Regions from separate parts of the Faecalicatena fissicatena genome, predicted to be linked through region 1. Evidence: predicted binding sites of a transcription regulator. Region 1 holds the regulator's gene; the other holds the start of a gene.

Region 1 (7,738 bases):
AGACAAACTCGTAATTAAACCTGCCGGACAGATCTGCCAGGGTGTCTATGGAGACCCCTGTGCCCTTCTCCTCCCCCGCCAGGATGATCCGGTCGCCAAACTGTACGTCCTCTATATCTGTTGCGTCCACCATAAACTGATCCATGCACACCCGCCCCAGGATGGGGGCTTTTTTCCCATGTATCAGCACATATCCTTTACCTGACAGGCTTCTTGGATAGCCGTCCCCGTATCCCACAGGCACTGTGACGATCTTTGTCCTCCGTTCTGTGACATAGGTTCCCCCGTAGCTGACGAAGGTTCCCGGCTCCACCCATTTGACGTGGGACACATGGCTTATGAGCTCCATGGCGGGCTTTAAGGGCACCAGTTCCTTTTGCACCTCCCCGGAGGGGTACAACCCATACATGGCGATGCCTGCCCGGACAAGATCCATGGCCGCCTCCGGCATGTCGATGATGCCGGCGCTGTTGGAGCAGTGGCACAGTTTAAACGCAACGCCCCTGTCCGCAAGCCGGGCCTTCATCCACAGGTATTTCTCCATCTGGCCCCGGGTAAATGCTTTATCCGTCTCATCTGCCTTGGAGAAGTGGGTAAACATCCCCTCCGCCTCAATGCCGGGAAGTCCGGCAGCCCGGGCAATGGCGTCCGCGCTCTCCTCGCTGATGAGAAAGCCCAGTCTGGACATACCGGTGTCCAGCTTGATGTGGATGTAAGCGGTCTTTCCCAGCCTTCCGGCCCTCTCGGAGACGTCCCGGGCCATCTCCTCCGTGTAGCAGGTCATGCGGATCTCCTGCCGGATCATCTCGTCTCTTTGCTCCGGGAAGGTGCACCCCAGCACAAGGATGGGCTTTTGTATCCCCTTCTTCCTGAGCAGCGCCGCCTCGTCGGGCGTGGCGGCCGCGTAGCCCCAGATGTAGTCCTTCTCCTCCATAACGTACTTCGCGATCTGGGCCGCCCCGTGGCCGTAGCCGTCCATCTTGATGACGCCGATCATCTTCGTGTCAGAAGGGAGTCTCCTTCTCATCATCTCCAGATTGTACTCGATCGCATCCAGGTCGATCCTGGCACAGATCCTGGTGTATTTCTTCATGCTCTATTCCTCCAGTCTTTTCAATACCGTCCCTACCGCGTCTGCCAGATCTCTTGCCAGCACACTGTATATGCCCTTCTCCTCCCGGGCCGCGTCCCCCGCAAGCCCGTGCAGGTATACGCCCAGAACCGCGCTGTCAAAGCAGGACATCCCCTGGGCCAGGAGCCCTGTGATGACTCCCGCCAGCACATCGCCGCTTCCGGCCTTTGCCATCGCCGCGTTGCCGGACAGGTTCACAAAGGGGTGCTCCCCCTGCCTGCACACGCAGGTCCTGGCGTCCTTCAGCACACAGGTGACACGGTACTCTCCCGTGAACTGGGCCAGCACATCCAATCGGTTCCTCTTCAGCTCCTCCACCGGCCTTCTTGTGACTCTTGACATTTCCTTCATGTGGGGCGTGAATACGAAATTTTCGTGGGGCAGCTTTCCCAGATAGCGGGTGTGCTCCGCCAGCAGGTTCAGGCCGTCCGCATCCACCACGCAGGGAACCTGCACGTTCTCCAGCGTAGTCTGCAGGATGCGCCTTGCCTTGTCACTTGTGCCAAGTCCGGACCCGATGCTGACTACGTCCGCCCAGCTAAGGAGCCTTAGGAGCTCCCGCTCGTCAAAGAAGTCATAGCAGCGGATGATGGCCTCCGGCAGCAAGGTCTGCAGGATGGTCCGGTTGTCCTCCGGTGTGTAGATCTGCACAAGCCCCGCCCCTGTCCTGTAGGCTGCCAGGGCTGCCAGATAAGCGGCCCCCGCCATGCCCTGGCTCCCGGCTATGATAAGGGCTTTCCCGTAATCCCCCTTGTGGGAGTCGGGCCGTCTCCTGGGAAGCATGCTCCCCGCGTCCTTCTCCTCCAGGGCGTAGGCCACCTTGCTGTCTCCCTCCAGGCCCGAGGTATCGACACCGATATCCCTCACGACCAACTCCCCGGCGTAATCCCGGCCGGGATCCAGGGTACATCCCAGCTTGGCGCACTGGAAGGTCACTGTCAGATCCGCCTTAAAAGCGCTCGTGGCCACTTCCCCGTTGGTGGTGGAGACGCCGGAGGGAACATCCACCGCGATCTTCACGCCTCCGGACCGGTTCATAGCCTGGATACAGGCGAGATAGCTCCCCTCCACCCGGCGGCTTAAGCCGGCTCCGAAAATGGCGTCTATCAGTATACTATATTCTCCTTCTTCGAAAGAGTTTCCCAGGACGCCTCCGGCCTCCTTGAAAAGCTCGATCTGCCTCTTTGTCTCCTCTGTGCAGTGGTCCGGATTTCCCACCATCACCGCAGTCACTCCGGCCCCCTTCTCAAGCAGCAGCCTTGCGATGGCAAAGCCGTCTCCCCCGTTGTTGCCGGAGCCGCACACCACGCACACGCAGGACAGGTCAAAGCCTCTGTCCATGACCGTCTCCACAAACGTGCGGGCCGCACGCTCCATCAGGATCAGCGACGGGATCTTTTTCTCCCGTATGGTATAGCTGTCCGCCGCCTTCATCTGTCTTCCGTCTGGCAGAAATAGCATAAAATCACCCTCCCTTTCCCTGCGCCACAGGCAGGTTCGTTTTTGAAGCCGCCGTCCCGCTGCGCTCAGACAGGTCCACGGCAACGCAAAAGACGTGTAAAGAAGGCCTGTCTCACACACGCCGGCTTTACACGTCTCAAAGTCCTGTTACTTCTCTGATTTTTTCTGTTCCTCTTTGTAACGGCTGATATTGTAGGACAGCCGCATCAGGCTCTCTGACAGGTGGACATTTTCAACGATCACATCATCCGGAAGATTCAGATCCGTATGTGCGAAGTTCCATATCGCCTTCACTCCGTACGACACCAACTGGTTGGCAACCTCAATCGCCTTTGCCTTCGGGATCGTCAGAATACCGATCTCTATGTCATTGTTCTTAACAAAGTCCTCCAGCTCGTCCATCATATGGATGGGCACGCCCCGGATCGTCATCCCCTTCAGTGTGGGATTGACATCAAAGATACCCTTGAGCACAAATCCCCGTTTTTCAAACGCCGCGTAGTTCGCCAGCGCATGTCCCAGATTACCGGCCCCGATGATGACCATGTCATGATCCTCCTCCAGGCCAAGTATCTTTCCTATCTCTGTGTAGAGATATTTTACATTATATCCATACCCCTGCTGGCCAAAGCCGCCGAAGTTGTTCAGATCCTGCCGTATCTGGGATGCTGTCACATGCATTTTCTTGCTCAGGTCGTTGGAGGAAATGCGCTCCACGCCGTTCTCCAGCAGCTCCCCTAAATAGCGGTAATATCTTGGAAGTCTACGTATGACTGCCTGCGAAATTTCTCTGCCTTCCACTTTATCCACCTTCCATTTCAGTTTCTCAGATTTTATTATATAGAATTGTTACAATAAAGTCAATTTATTGTTCTCAAAAGTTCCTCAAATCAGCGCTGACAGCCTTCTGGAAATTGACACGCCGCAGGTTCCCCGATATAATAGTTAAGGCTTTAAAATGCACGGTTTTTACGCAGGAGGTACACCATGATACTGGCATGTCACAATATAGAAAAATCATTTGGGGAGGAGGTCATCGTGCGCGACGGCTCTTTCCATATAGAAGACCACGAGAAGGCAGCCCTGGTGGGAAGCAATGGGGCCGGGAAATCCACCATCCTCAAGATGATCGTGGGGGAGCTGCCTCTGGACGGCGGCTCAGTCACCCTGGCAAAGGGCCGCACCCTGGGCTATCTGGCCCAGCACCAGGACCTGACAGGGGGAAACACGATCTACGAGGAGGTGAAGACCGCCAAGGCGCAGATCATCGCCATCGAGAGGGAGATCCGGCAGATCGAGGAGGAGCTGCCCTCCCTCCAGGGGGATGCCCTGACAGAGCGGCTGAACACCTATCACCGGCTGACGGAGCAGTTTGAGCGGGAGAACGGCTACGCCTACGAGAGCGAGATCACCGGCGTTCTGAAGGGACTGGGCTTTGGGGAGGAGGATTTCTCCAAGGCTGTGGACACCCTCTCCGGAGGACAGAAGACCCGGGTCTCCCTGGGGAAGCTGCTCCTCACCAGACCGGATGTGCTGCTCCTTGACGAGCCCACCAACCACCTGGACTTAAACTCCATCTCCTGGCTGGAGACCTATCTTCTGAACTACCCCGGGGCTGTGCTCATCGTGTCCCATGACCGGTATTTTCTGAACCGGGTAGTGACAAAGGTGGTCGAGATCGAGCAGGGGAAGCTGACCACCTACATGGGCAACTACTCCGCCTACGCGGAGAAGAAAAAGCAGGTCCGGGAGGCACGCCTGAAGGAGTACATGAACCAGCAGCTGGAGATCCGCCACCAGGAGGCGGTCATCGAGAAGCTCCGCTCCTTCAACCGTGAAAAGTCCATCAAGCGGGCGGAGAGCCGGGAGAAAATGCTGGACAAGATGGAGCGGATCGAGAAGCCGGCGGAGCTGAAGACAGACATCCACCTGACGCTGGAGCCCTCCTGTGTCAGCGGAAACGATGTTCTCTCGGTAGAACACCTGAGCAAAGCCTTCCCGGATCAGACGCTCTTCACTGATGTCAGCTTCGACATCCGCCGGGGCGAGCACGTGGCCGTCATCGGCGACAACGGGACGGGAAAGACCACTCTCCTCAAGATCCTGAACGACGTGCTCCCCGCAGACAGCGGCAGCTTCACCCTGGGGGCCAACGTCCACGTGGGCTACTACGACCAGGAGCACCACGTGCTCCACATGGAGAAGACTGTGTTCGAGGAGATCTCGGACGACTACCCGGATCTGACGGGCACCCAGATCCGCAACATGCTGGCCGCTTTCCTCTTCACGGGGGACGATGTGTTCAAGCGGATCGGAGATTTAAGCGGAGGCGAGCGGGGCCGGGTATCCCTGGCAAAGCTGATGCTCTCAGAGGCCAATTTCCTGATCCTGGACGAGCCCACCAACCATCTGGACATCGCCTCAAAGGAGATACTGGAAAACGCCCTGAACAATTATACCGGCACGGTCCTCTATGTATCCCACGACCGGTATTTTATCAACCAGACGGCCACCCGCATCCTGGAGCTGGTGAACCACACCTTTGTGAACTACATCGGCAACTACGATTACTACCTGGAAAAGCGGGAGGAGCTGACCGCCGCCTACGCGTCCTCCTCTTCCGCACCCGCTTCAGCGAAGACCGGGAAAGCCGCACCCGCTGAGACAGTGTCCGAGGCCAAGCTGAGCTGGCAGGAGCAAAAGGAGGCCCAGGCCAGGGAGCGCAAAAGACAGAACGACCTGAAGAAGACAGAGGATCTGATCACCAGTCTGGAGGAGCGGGACGCACAGATTGACGAGCTCATGGCCACAGAGGAGGTGTACACCAACTCTGTGAAATGCCAGGAGCTGGCAAAGGAAAAGGCGGACATAGCCGCCCGGCTGGAGGAGTTGTACGAAAAATGGGAGGAGCTTGCGTAAGGCAGGCTCCTCCCTCTTTTGTAATGCAGGCGCATATTTTATGGCATTTTTTCTCTATAATATTTTCTTCTTCTTGAAGATCAGAATACAGACAATGATGACGATCAGGCTCAGCACGATAACCCCGGGATAGCCGTTCTGCAGCTCAGGCATATCCTTAAAATTCATGCCGTACCAGCCCGTGATCAAAGTCAACGGAAAGAAGATGGTGGACAGGACGGTGAGGAACTGCATGTTGCTGTTCTGCCTTGCATCCACCTGAGCCTGGTACACGTCCCGCACCTGCTGGGCGTACTCCAGCAGGTGGGAGGTGCGGCTCATGAGTCGGTCTGCCCGGTCTGAGAGTGTCCCGAAGTATTTGAGCTGCTTTTTGGCGAAAAAGCCGTTCTCATTTTCCTCCAGCTCTCTCCCCATATCCATCATCTCGTCGTAATAGCTGCGCAGGTTCAGAAGCTTTCTCCTGATGGGCATCAGCTCCTGCTGGAAATTCTCGATCTTCCCCTGCATGGCGTCCTCCTCCATGTGCATCAGCGTCTTCTCGTACTGCATCAGCAGCTCCTGGTCCCTGCTCATGAACTCGGCAATGTAATTGTAGATAAACCGCTCCTTTGTCTCTCCCTGGTGAGCCTTTTTGCTCTTGATCCTGCGGATCAGCCGCATGGAGAAATCCTCGTCGTCCACCAGCACCACATGATTCTGGTTGATGAAAAAATAGATCCGGTAGCGGCTTCCCAGCACATCCAACAGCTTGGGGATACACAGGGTCCCAACCAGGCACTCCTGCTGTGTCTCCAGCTTGCAGAAGCCGATCTGTCCCAGCTGGATATCATTTTCATACTGGATGCCGGACAGGTCGAGAACCCGCCTGGAGTTCCGGGAGTCGGTGAGGAAGACCGCGGGGCACTGCTCCAGCCTCCACGCCTCCTCGTCCATTTTTTCCAGCCTCTCTCCCATCTTCCATATCATGCTTCTCAACACCTTTTCTCTCTATGTTATGCGCTTTCCGATTTTATGCTTTTCCGATTTTATGCCTTCCCCGCCTTCTCGTAGGCCTCCTGGTAAAAATACTCCTGAGCGTTCAGGGGCTCCTCCCCCTCCTTCTGGGCCACATGTCTGTACTCCCCGTCGCTGCAGGCCTCCCTGGCCTTCTGATTGTCTCTCAGCATAGTGTCAAAAATGGACTGCAGGCGCTCCTTTAAGTCCTCCTGGAGGACAGGGGCAGCCACCTCCACTCTGCGCACCGTGTTTCTCGTCATAAAGTCCGCAGAGGCGATGTAGTACTTTGCCCGCTGGCCCCTTCCAAAGATGTAGATCCTGGAGTGCTCCAGAAATCTGCCCACAATACTGATGATCCGGATGTTCTCCGTGCTGCCCTCCACGCCTGGGATGAGACAGGCAATGCCCCGGATGATCATGTCGATCTTCACGCCGGCACAGGAGGCCTCGATCAGCTTGTCGATGATCTTCTTGTCTGTCAGGGAGTTCAGCTTCAGCCCGATGTAGGCTTCCTCCCCGTTCTGAGCCCGGCTGATCTCCCCGTCGATCATATCCAGCACTCTGTTCTGGAGGCACTTGGGCGCCACCAGGAGCTTATCGGACTTCTCCACCACCTCGCCCTTGGAAAGAGCCTGGAACACAGCTGACGCCTCCAGCCCGATATCCACATTTGCTGTCATGAGCGACAGATCCGTGTAGAGGCGGGACGTCTTCTCATTGTAGTTTCCGGTTCCGATCTGGGTGATGTACTCTACCCGGCCCTCAGCCTTTCTGGTGATCAGGCAGAGCTTGGAGTGGACCTTGTAGCCCTCCAAACCGTAGATTACCTGGCAGCCGGCCGCCTCAAGCCGTCTGGACCACTCGATATTGTTCTCCTCGTCAAAGCGTGCACGCAGCTCCACAAGGACCACGACCTCTTTTCCGTTCTCAGCCGCCTCTATGAGAGCCTCAACCACCTTGCTCTGCTTTGCCAGACGGTAGAGGGTCATTTTAATGGAGATGACGTTCTCGTCCTCAGCCGCCTCGCTGAGCAGGCGGAGGAAGGGCCGGATGGACTCATAGGGATAGGACAGCATCTTGTCCTCCTCCTTGATCTGCTCTATGAGGCTTCTTCCCTCCTGGAAGGCGGGGGATTTCTGAGGCACTCTCTTCTCAAAGAAGAGCTCCGGATTTTTCCGCAGGATGTCCTGTATCTGGAAGAGGAAGGACAGATCCAGGGGCGCCTGGCTC
Region 2 (7,738 bases), on a different contig from region 1:
GTCCTCGTGTAGATGGGCCACTCATCCTCGAAGAGGCTGAGAGCCATCTTGAAGTCAATGAGGGAGATGTTCGCGTCATAATAGCTCTTGAAGTCGGTGATGGAGGCAAAGTATCCCCGGTGGGAGACGCCCCGCACATCCAGCTCCTCGCAGGCCACGTTCACGATATCCGCCAGGCTGTACATGGAGGAGGTCTTGTGAGCCTTGCTCACCAGGTCGATGAAGAGCTCCTTTGACATCACATATGTGTCCATGAAGATGTGACGGTTCTTTGCGGTGCCCCGGTTCATCTCCAGAGACAGGACGCCCTTCTGCTTGTTCAGATTGACTGTGTTGCAGTTCAGGAAGTGCTCCTTTGCGTCGTCTGTGGAGTGATAGAGGAGAGTGATGTCCGCCTCGGAGTCGATGTGGGTCTGGAGCAGCTCGCTGAAATCCTGTGAGTAGATCATGTAGCTGGGTGCAATGACCACATAATCGCAGTTTACATTGCGGATGCACTCCATATTTTCCTGGAAGGCGGCGATATCGTTGTTGTAGATATCGTGCTCCAGACCTGTCTCCGAGAACATGATGTGGAGTCTTCCGCGCTTGGAGTTAATGTTATAGTGACGCCCGGTTCCCAGGTGCTCTGCCAGAGAACGGGGTTTTCTGCGGATATATACCTGGATCTGGTCAATGCCGCTGTTGCTCATATTTGAGATCGGGAAATCGATGACGCGGTACCGTCCCAGGAAGGAGAAGGCGCCGATAGGGCGGTAAGCCTGCATCCCCTCTACCCAGATGTGGTTTCCGGAAAAGTTTACAATACCTAATGCTTTCGCCATATTACTCAACCCCCTTTACGCGTTTGGAGACCAGCTCGATATGCTCACTGTCAGCGCTGCCGACCTGTGCCTCTTTTCCAATCTTTACGTTGTCAGCTACGAGAGCGCGCTGGACAACAGCACCTTCCGCAACCTCCGCGCCCGGCATGAGCACGCTGTCGATGATCTTCGCGCCTGCGCCCACTCTTGCCCCGGTAAACAGAACGGAGTTCTTGACGGAACCCTCGATGACACAGCCCTGCGTGATGAAGGCTCTGTCGATCTCGGCATCAGGACCTATGTACTGTGGGAGCGCCACTGCGTCCTCCGTGTATATCTTCCAGGTGGAGTCATTCAGGTCCAGCTCATTGTTCTTGTCCAGCAGGTCCATGTTTGCCTCCCACAGGGAGTCGATGGTCCCCACATCCTTCCAGTAGCCCTTGAACTTGTAGGCCACCAGCTTTTTGCCGTCGTTCAGCATGGCGGGTATGATGTCCTTGCCGAAGTCATGGCTGGAGTCCGGATCTTTCATGTCGGCCGTCAGCATCTTGCGGAGCAGCTTCCAGTTGAAGATGTAGATGCCCATGGAAGCCAGATTGCTCTTGGGCTCGGCCGGCTTCTCCTGGAATTCCACGATGCGGCCCTCCTCGTCCGTGTTCATGATGCCGAAGCGGCTCGCCTCTCTCATGGGAACCTCGATGACGGCGATGGTGGCATCTGCGTCATGCTCCTTGTGGTAGGCCAGCATCTTTGCGTAGTTCATCTTGTAGATGTGGTCGCCGGAGAGGATGAGAAGGTACTCCGGGGAGTAGGAGTCTATAAAATCAATATTCTGTGAGATGGCGTCTGCGGTTCCCCTGTAGACGTTCAGATCCACGTCCGCTTTCTCACGGGGCGGGAGTACGTACACACCGCTGTCCCGCGCGTCCAGTCCCCAGCGGCGTCCCGCTGCCACATAGCTGTTCAGCTGAATGGACTCATACTGTGTGAGGACTCCGACTACATCAATGCCGCTGTTGGCACAATTGCTGATGGGGAAATCGATGATCTTGTATTTACCGCCATATGAAACGGCAGGCTTGGCAACCTTATTGGTCAGCTCGTGCAGCCTTGAACCACGGCCGCCGGCTAAAATCATGGCTAACATATTGTTCTGTTTCATAATATGCGCCCTCCTCCTTTACTGTGATATACAATATTATATAATTCTTGGGCGGCGCTTTCCATAATAATTTGCAAAAAAATTAAGAAAATTTGTAAAAAATGATGTGAAAACAGAGGTATAAGTTTTTTTATCTGTGGAAAATTAAAAAAAATCAACTGAGAGTAGAAAAAAAGTTGCAGTTGGAGTGAATTTAATGTATGGTATTGGGAAAGAGCTGATTGTCTTTGAATTAACAAAGAGACAAAGAAATGGGGAAAAGTATGCAGAAACAATTTAAAAAAGCAGTAAGTCTGGAAGCGTTTGTCTTCCTGGCGGTCTTTATTGCCATTTTCGGAGGACTGGCGGCCGTGATGGGCGGAGCCAACATGATGCAGACACTTATGAACACAGCCTATCAGCTTCTGATCGACACGGTGTTCAATATCATGGCCATTGCGGTCATCGCCGGCGCGGTTTCGGGAGCCCTCTCGGAGTTTGGTGTCATCGCGCTTGTAAACAAGGCGATCACACCGCTGATGAAGCCGCTGTACGACCTGCCCGGCGCGGCTTCTCTGGGGATCATGACCACGTATCTGTCAGATAACCCGGCGATCCTGGGCCTGGCGGAGGACACCAATTTCCGGAAGTATTTCAAAAAGTATCAGCTTCCGGCGCTGACTAACCTGGGGACGGCGTTTGGAATGGGACTCATCGTTACCACCTTCATGCTGGGCATCAGCCTTCCGGGAGAGAATGTGGGAATGGCGGCCCTCATCGGAAATGTGGGCGCTATCATCGGAAGTATCATCAGCGTGCGGATCATGATGCTCTTTACAAAAAAGGAATTCGGTGTGACAGAGTACTGCATGCCGGAGGCGGAGGGAGAGTCCATTGACGACCTCCTCAACAAGCGTCAGGTACGAGGTGGCAGTGTGGGAGGAAGACTCCTGGAGTCCCTGCTGGACGGCGGAAAGAACGGTGTGGATGTGGGTATGGCCATCATCCCCGGCGTCCTGGTCATCTGCACGATCGTGATGATGCTTACCAACGGCCCTTCTGCCGATGGTACATATACAGGAGCGGCCTACGAGGGAGTGGCACTCCTTCCCTGGCTGGGAGAGAAGATCGACTTCATCCTGACTCCGCTGTTCGGGTTCTCCTCCGCCTCTGCCGTGGCAGTGCCGGTTACGGCCCTGGGAGCGGCGGGAGCAGCCATCGGCCTTGTGCCGGACATGGTGTCCGCAGGGTCTGTCCATGCAAATGACATCGCGGTGTTTACAGCTATGTGTATGTGCTGGAGCGGCTACCTGAGCACACATGTGGGAATGATGTCAGCCCTGAAGTGCCCGCACATGACGGGAAAGGCGATCATCAGCCATACCATCGGCGGCCTGTGCGCCGGTGTGGCGGCAAACTTCCTGTTCAAACTGGTAACTATGATATAATGGCCACGGCGTGGTTATTATACATGCGGCGGAAAGACATACAGCTCAGCAAAAAAGGACTATGCACCTGCACAGTCCTTTTTGTTTTGCTTTTTTTATTTTGTCAGGACCTCCACGCCGGTCTCGGTGACAAGCACCATGTACTCTACCTGGGCGGACAGGCCGTCATCGATGGTGTAGACAGTCCAGCCGTTCTCCTCGTCGATGAAAAAGTCCGGACTCCCCTCGTTGATCATGGGCTCGATGGTGAACATCATGCCGGGCACCAGGACCATCTCGCTTCCCTTGGGCGTGACGTAGCTGACGAAGGGTTCCTCGTGGAACTCCAGGCCGATGCCGTGGCCGCCGATGTCCTCCACCACAGAGTAGCCGTTGGCCTGTGCGTGGGAATTGATGGCCCAGGCGATATCGCCTAAGTGACCCCAGGGCTTTGCGGCGGAGAGGCCAAGTTCCACGCACTCCTTTGTGACCCGCACCAGCTTCTCGGCCCGGGGGCTTACCTCCCCGATGGTGAACATGCGGGAGGCGTCGGAGAAATATCCATTTAATATAGTAGAGACATCCACGTTGATGATGTCTCCCTCTCTGAGGATCTCGTTCCCATCCGGTATGCCGTGGCAGATCACATTGTTGATGGAAGTGCACACGCTTTTCGGAAACCCTTCGTAATTGAGCGGGGCGGGGATGCCTCCGTGAGAGACGGTGTAGTCGTACACCAGCCTGTCTATCTCGGCGGTGCTCATGCCCGCCTTTATGTGGGCGGCCACATGGTCCAGAACCGCCGTGTTCAGGTCGGCGCTCCTTCTGATCTCCCTTATCTGCTCCGGGGTTTTGAGAAGGGACCTGTCCGGGACAATCTCGCCTTTGGCGGCCAGAGACCAGAGTTTGATGTCCAGTTTATCCATAGGTTCGTTACCAGCTTTCTGTTTGATTTCCGGAAACGCAGGGCGTTCCGCTAACAGTATACTCGTTTTTTTTCGGAACGTAAAGGGAGGAGGGAGGACTGCGCCCGGTTTTTCTTGTGCTGTTTTTAAAAATAGGGTATACTTAACTGGAAATATCAAAGAAGGAAAGGAGCGACCGGATTATGTTACGGATTGGGATGCTTACCAGCGGAGGAGACTGCCAGGCGCTGAACGCTGCCATGCGCGGGGTTGTAAAAGGAGTTTGCTCAAAGAGGGATGACGTTGAGATCTACGGATTTAAAGATGGCTATAAAGGACTGATATACTCGAACTTTCAGATGCTGACTTCCAGAGATTTTTCCGGGATCCTGACAAGGGGAGGGACTATCCTTGGAACCTCCAGGCAGCCCTTTAAGCTGATGCGTGTGCCGGATGAGAACGGGCTTGACAAGGTGGAGGCCATGAAGCACACTTACCACAAGCTGAATCTGGACTGCCTTGTGATCCTGGGAGGGAACGGGACCCACAAGACGGCCAATCTGCTCAGGGAGGAGGGGCTGAACATCATCACTCTTCCCAAGACCATTGACAATGACCTCTGGGGAACCGACATGACCTTCGGCTTCCAGAGTGCCGTGGATATAGCCACAGATACCATCGACAGGATCCACACCACGGCCACGTCTCACAGCCGCGTGTTTATCGTGGAGGTCATGGGCCACAAGGTGGGCTGGGTGACTCTCCACGCAGGTATCGCCGGCGGGGCGGATATCATCCTTCTCCCGGAGATCCCCTACGATATCAAGGTCGTGGTGGAGGCCATCAAGAAGAGGGCGGCCGAGGGCAAACATTTTACCATCATCGCTGTGGCTGAAGGCGCTATCTCCAAGGATGACGCAAAGCTCTCCAAAAAGGAGCTGAAGGCCAAGAAGGCGAAGGAGAATTATCCCTCTGTGGCCTATGAGATCGCGGAGCGCATCCAGAAGAAGATGGACCAGGAGGTCAGGATCACCGTGCCGGGCCACACCCAGAGAGGCGGTTCGCCCTGCCCCTACGACAGAGTGCTGGCCACCAGATTGGGAGCTGCTGCCGCGGAGCATATCCTGGAGGGAGATTTCGGCTATATGATGGGGATAAAGAGCGGCGAGATCACGAAAGTGCCCCTTGCGGAAGTGGCAGGAAAGCTGAAATGTGTGGACCCGGAGGCCGGCATCATCCAGGAGGCCAGGATGACGGGCATCAGCTTTGGCGACAAATAAAAGGATGCGCATGACAGACAGAAAGAATAAGGATAAGAAGGAGTGCGGCAGATGAGCTACACGGCATTATACCGGAAATTCCGTCCCGGTGAGTTTGAGGATGTCAAAGGGCAGGATGCGATCGTAACTACATTAAAGAACCAGATACAGACAGACAGGATCGGACATGCCTATCTCTTCTGTGGGACAAGGGGGACCGGAAAGACAACAGTGGCGAAGATTTTCGCAAAGGCGGTCAACTGCCAGCACCCGGTGGAGGGAAGCCCCTGCGGCGAGTGCGCCATGTGCCGGTCCATAGCGGCCGGCACTTCCATGAACGTGATAGAGATCGACGCGGCTTCCAACAACGGTGTGGACAACATCCGGGAAATCCGGGAGGAGGTGGCCTACCGCCCCACGGAAGGGAGGTATAAGGTCTACATCATCGATGAGGTGCACATGCTGTCTATAGGAGCCTTCAACGCACTCCTGAAAACGCTGGAGGAGCCGCCGGAGTACGTCATTTTTATCCTGGCAACGACAGAGGCCCACAAGATACCGGTGACCATCCTGAGCAGGTGCCAGCGGTATGACTTCAAGAGGATTTCCATAGAGACTATTTCCGAAAGGCTTCGTGAGCTGATCGGAAAAGAGGACCTGGATGTAGAGGACAAGGCGGTGCGCTATATCGCCAGGATGGCTGACGGCTCCATGAGAGATGCCCTGAGCCTTCTTGACCAGTGCACAGCCTTTTATATCGGTCAGCGTCTCACCTACGACAATGTCCTGGAAGTGCTGGGCGCGGTGGATGCGGACGTGTTCAGCCGTCTGCTGCGTGAGCTGTTGGAGCGGGATGTGAAAAAAGTCATCGAGACCGTGGATGAGCTGGTCATGCAGGGGCGGGAGCTGTCCCAGATGGCGGCGGACTTTACCTGGTATCTGCGGAACCTTCTCCTGGTGAAAAGTTCGGAGGAGATGGAGGATGTGCTGGATGTGTCCACGGAGAACCTGGCCAGGATCAAAGAGGAGTCCGGGATGATAGAGACGGATGAGCTGATACGCTATATCCGTATCTTTTCGGAACTCACAGGAAAGCTGAAATACGCAGCTCAGAAGAGAGTGCTCCTGGAGGTGACGTTCATCAAGCTGTGCCGTCCCCAGATGGAGACCAGCCAGGACACCCTTCTCTCCCGGATACGGGCGCTGGAGGATGAGGTGCGAAGGCTGGAGGAGACGGGGGTGTCCGTTCCGGCCGGACAGACGGTCCGGGTGGTGAGAGAGGAGGAGGCCGGGCCTGCGCCCGCGCCGAAGCTTCCAAAGGCGCTCAGCGAGGATGTGAAGGCAGTGGCGGCGGATTTCCGGGGAATAGCCCAGGAGGCATCGCCCATGCTGCGGGGCTATCTGAAAAAAGCGCGCCTGAGTGCGGGGGAGAATGACCATCTCCTCATTGTCCTGGAGGACGAGGTGAGCGCGGCCTTTGTGGCAAAGCCGGAGCACAGGGAGGAAATCGAGCGGCTTATCGCAGAGAAGACCGGCAAGCAGATGGAGGTGGATGTCCGCCAGGTGGAGGAGGGCAGACGCTTCGAGGACAGCTTTGTGGATATCGAGAAGCTGATCCACATGGATATCACGATAGAAGATTGAGTATAGAAGATGGAGGAGAAAGATCATGGCAAGACGTGGAGGATTTCCGGGGGGAATGCCCGGAAATATGGCGAATCTCATGAAGCAGGCGCAGAAGATGCAGCGCCAGATGGAAGAGCAGGCAAAGGAGATGGAGACGAAGGAGTTCTCCGCCACAGCCGGAGGAGGAGCGGTGGAGGTCACCGTGTCCGGCGCCAAGAAGGTGCTGAAGGTAAAACTGGACGAAGAGGCAGTGGACCCGGATGATGTGGAGATGCTGGAGGATATGATCGTGGCGGCGGTGAACGAGGCCCTTGAGAAGGTGGACCAGGAATCAGCGGCCGGCATGTCCAAATTTACAGGAGGAATGGGCGGCGGGATGCCGGGCCTGTTCTAGGACAGAAGCGGCGGTGAAACAGAATGGATTACTACAGCAGTCAGATAAGCCGTCTCATCGAACAGTTTTCCCGGCTGCCGGGGATCGGACCAAAGTCGGCCCAGAGGCTGGCCTTCCATCTCATCAGCATGCCAAAGGAGCAGGTTCATGAGCTGGCCCAGTCCATTGTGGAGGCCAGGGACA

What was found. The regulator Rex, encoded in region 1, represses fermentation and respiration genes when NADH is low (regulators of the CRP and FNR family bind a similar motif). The targets are predictions, from matches to a motif close to ATTGTTAANTANTTAACAAT.
Region 2: the regulator Rex is predicted to act here: its motif matches at 2,186-2,205, upstream of H7U36_RS14485 (CD0519/CD1768 family membrane protein).

Annotation. Positions count from the first base shown of each region.
Region 1 covers NZ_JACLYY010000001.1:60,750-68,487, reverse strand. The annotation lists gene alr (alanine racemase) at 1-1,093, opposite strand, end outside; gene H7U36_RS00315 (bifunctional ADP-dependent NAD(P)H-hydrate dehydratase/NAD(P)H-hydrate epimerase) at 1,097-2,593, opposite strand; gene H7U36_RS00310 (redox-sensing transcriptional repressor Rex) at 2,741-3,394, opposite strand; gene H7U36_RS00305 (ABC-F family ATP-binding cassette domain-containing protein) at 3,581-5,512, shown strand; gene H7U36_RS00300 (magnesium transporter CorA family protein) at 5,567-6,478, opposite strand; gene ppk1 (polyphosphate kinase 1) at 6,538-7,738, opposite strand, start outside.
Region 2 covers NZ_JACLYY010000019.1:35,588-43,325, forward strand. The annotation lists gene glgD (glucose-1-phosphate adenylyltransferase subunit GlgD) at 1-824, opposite strand, end outside; gene H7U36_RS14480 (glucose-1-phosphate adenylyltransferase) at 826-1,965, opposite strand; gene H7U36_RS14485 (CD0519/CD1768 family membrane protein) at 2,229-3,392, shown strand; gene map (type I methionyl aminopeptidase) at 3,488-4,297, opposite strand; gene H7U36_RS14495 (6-phosphofructokinase) at 4,480-5,556, shown strand; gene dnaX (DNA polymerase III subunit gamma/tau) at 5,608-7,179, shown strand; gene H7U36_RS14505 (YbaB/EbfC family nucleoid-associated protein) at 7,205-7,555, shown strand; gene recR (recombination mediator RecR) at 7,579-7,738, shown strand, end outside.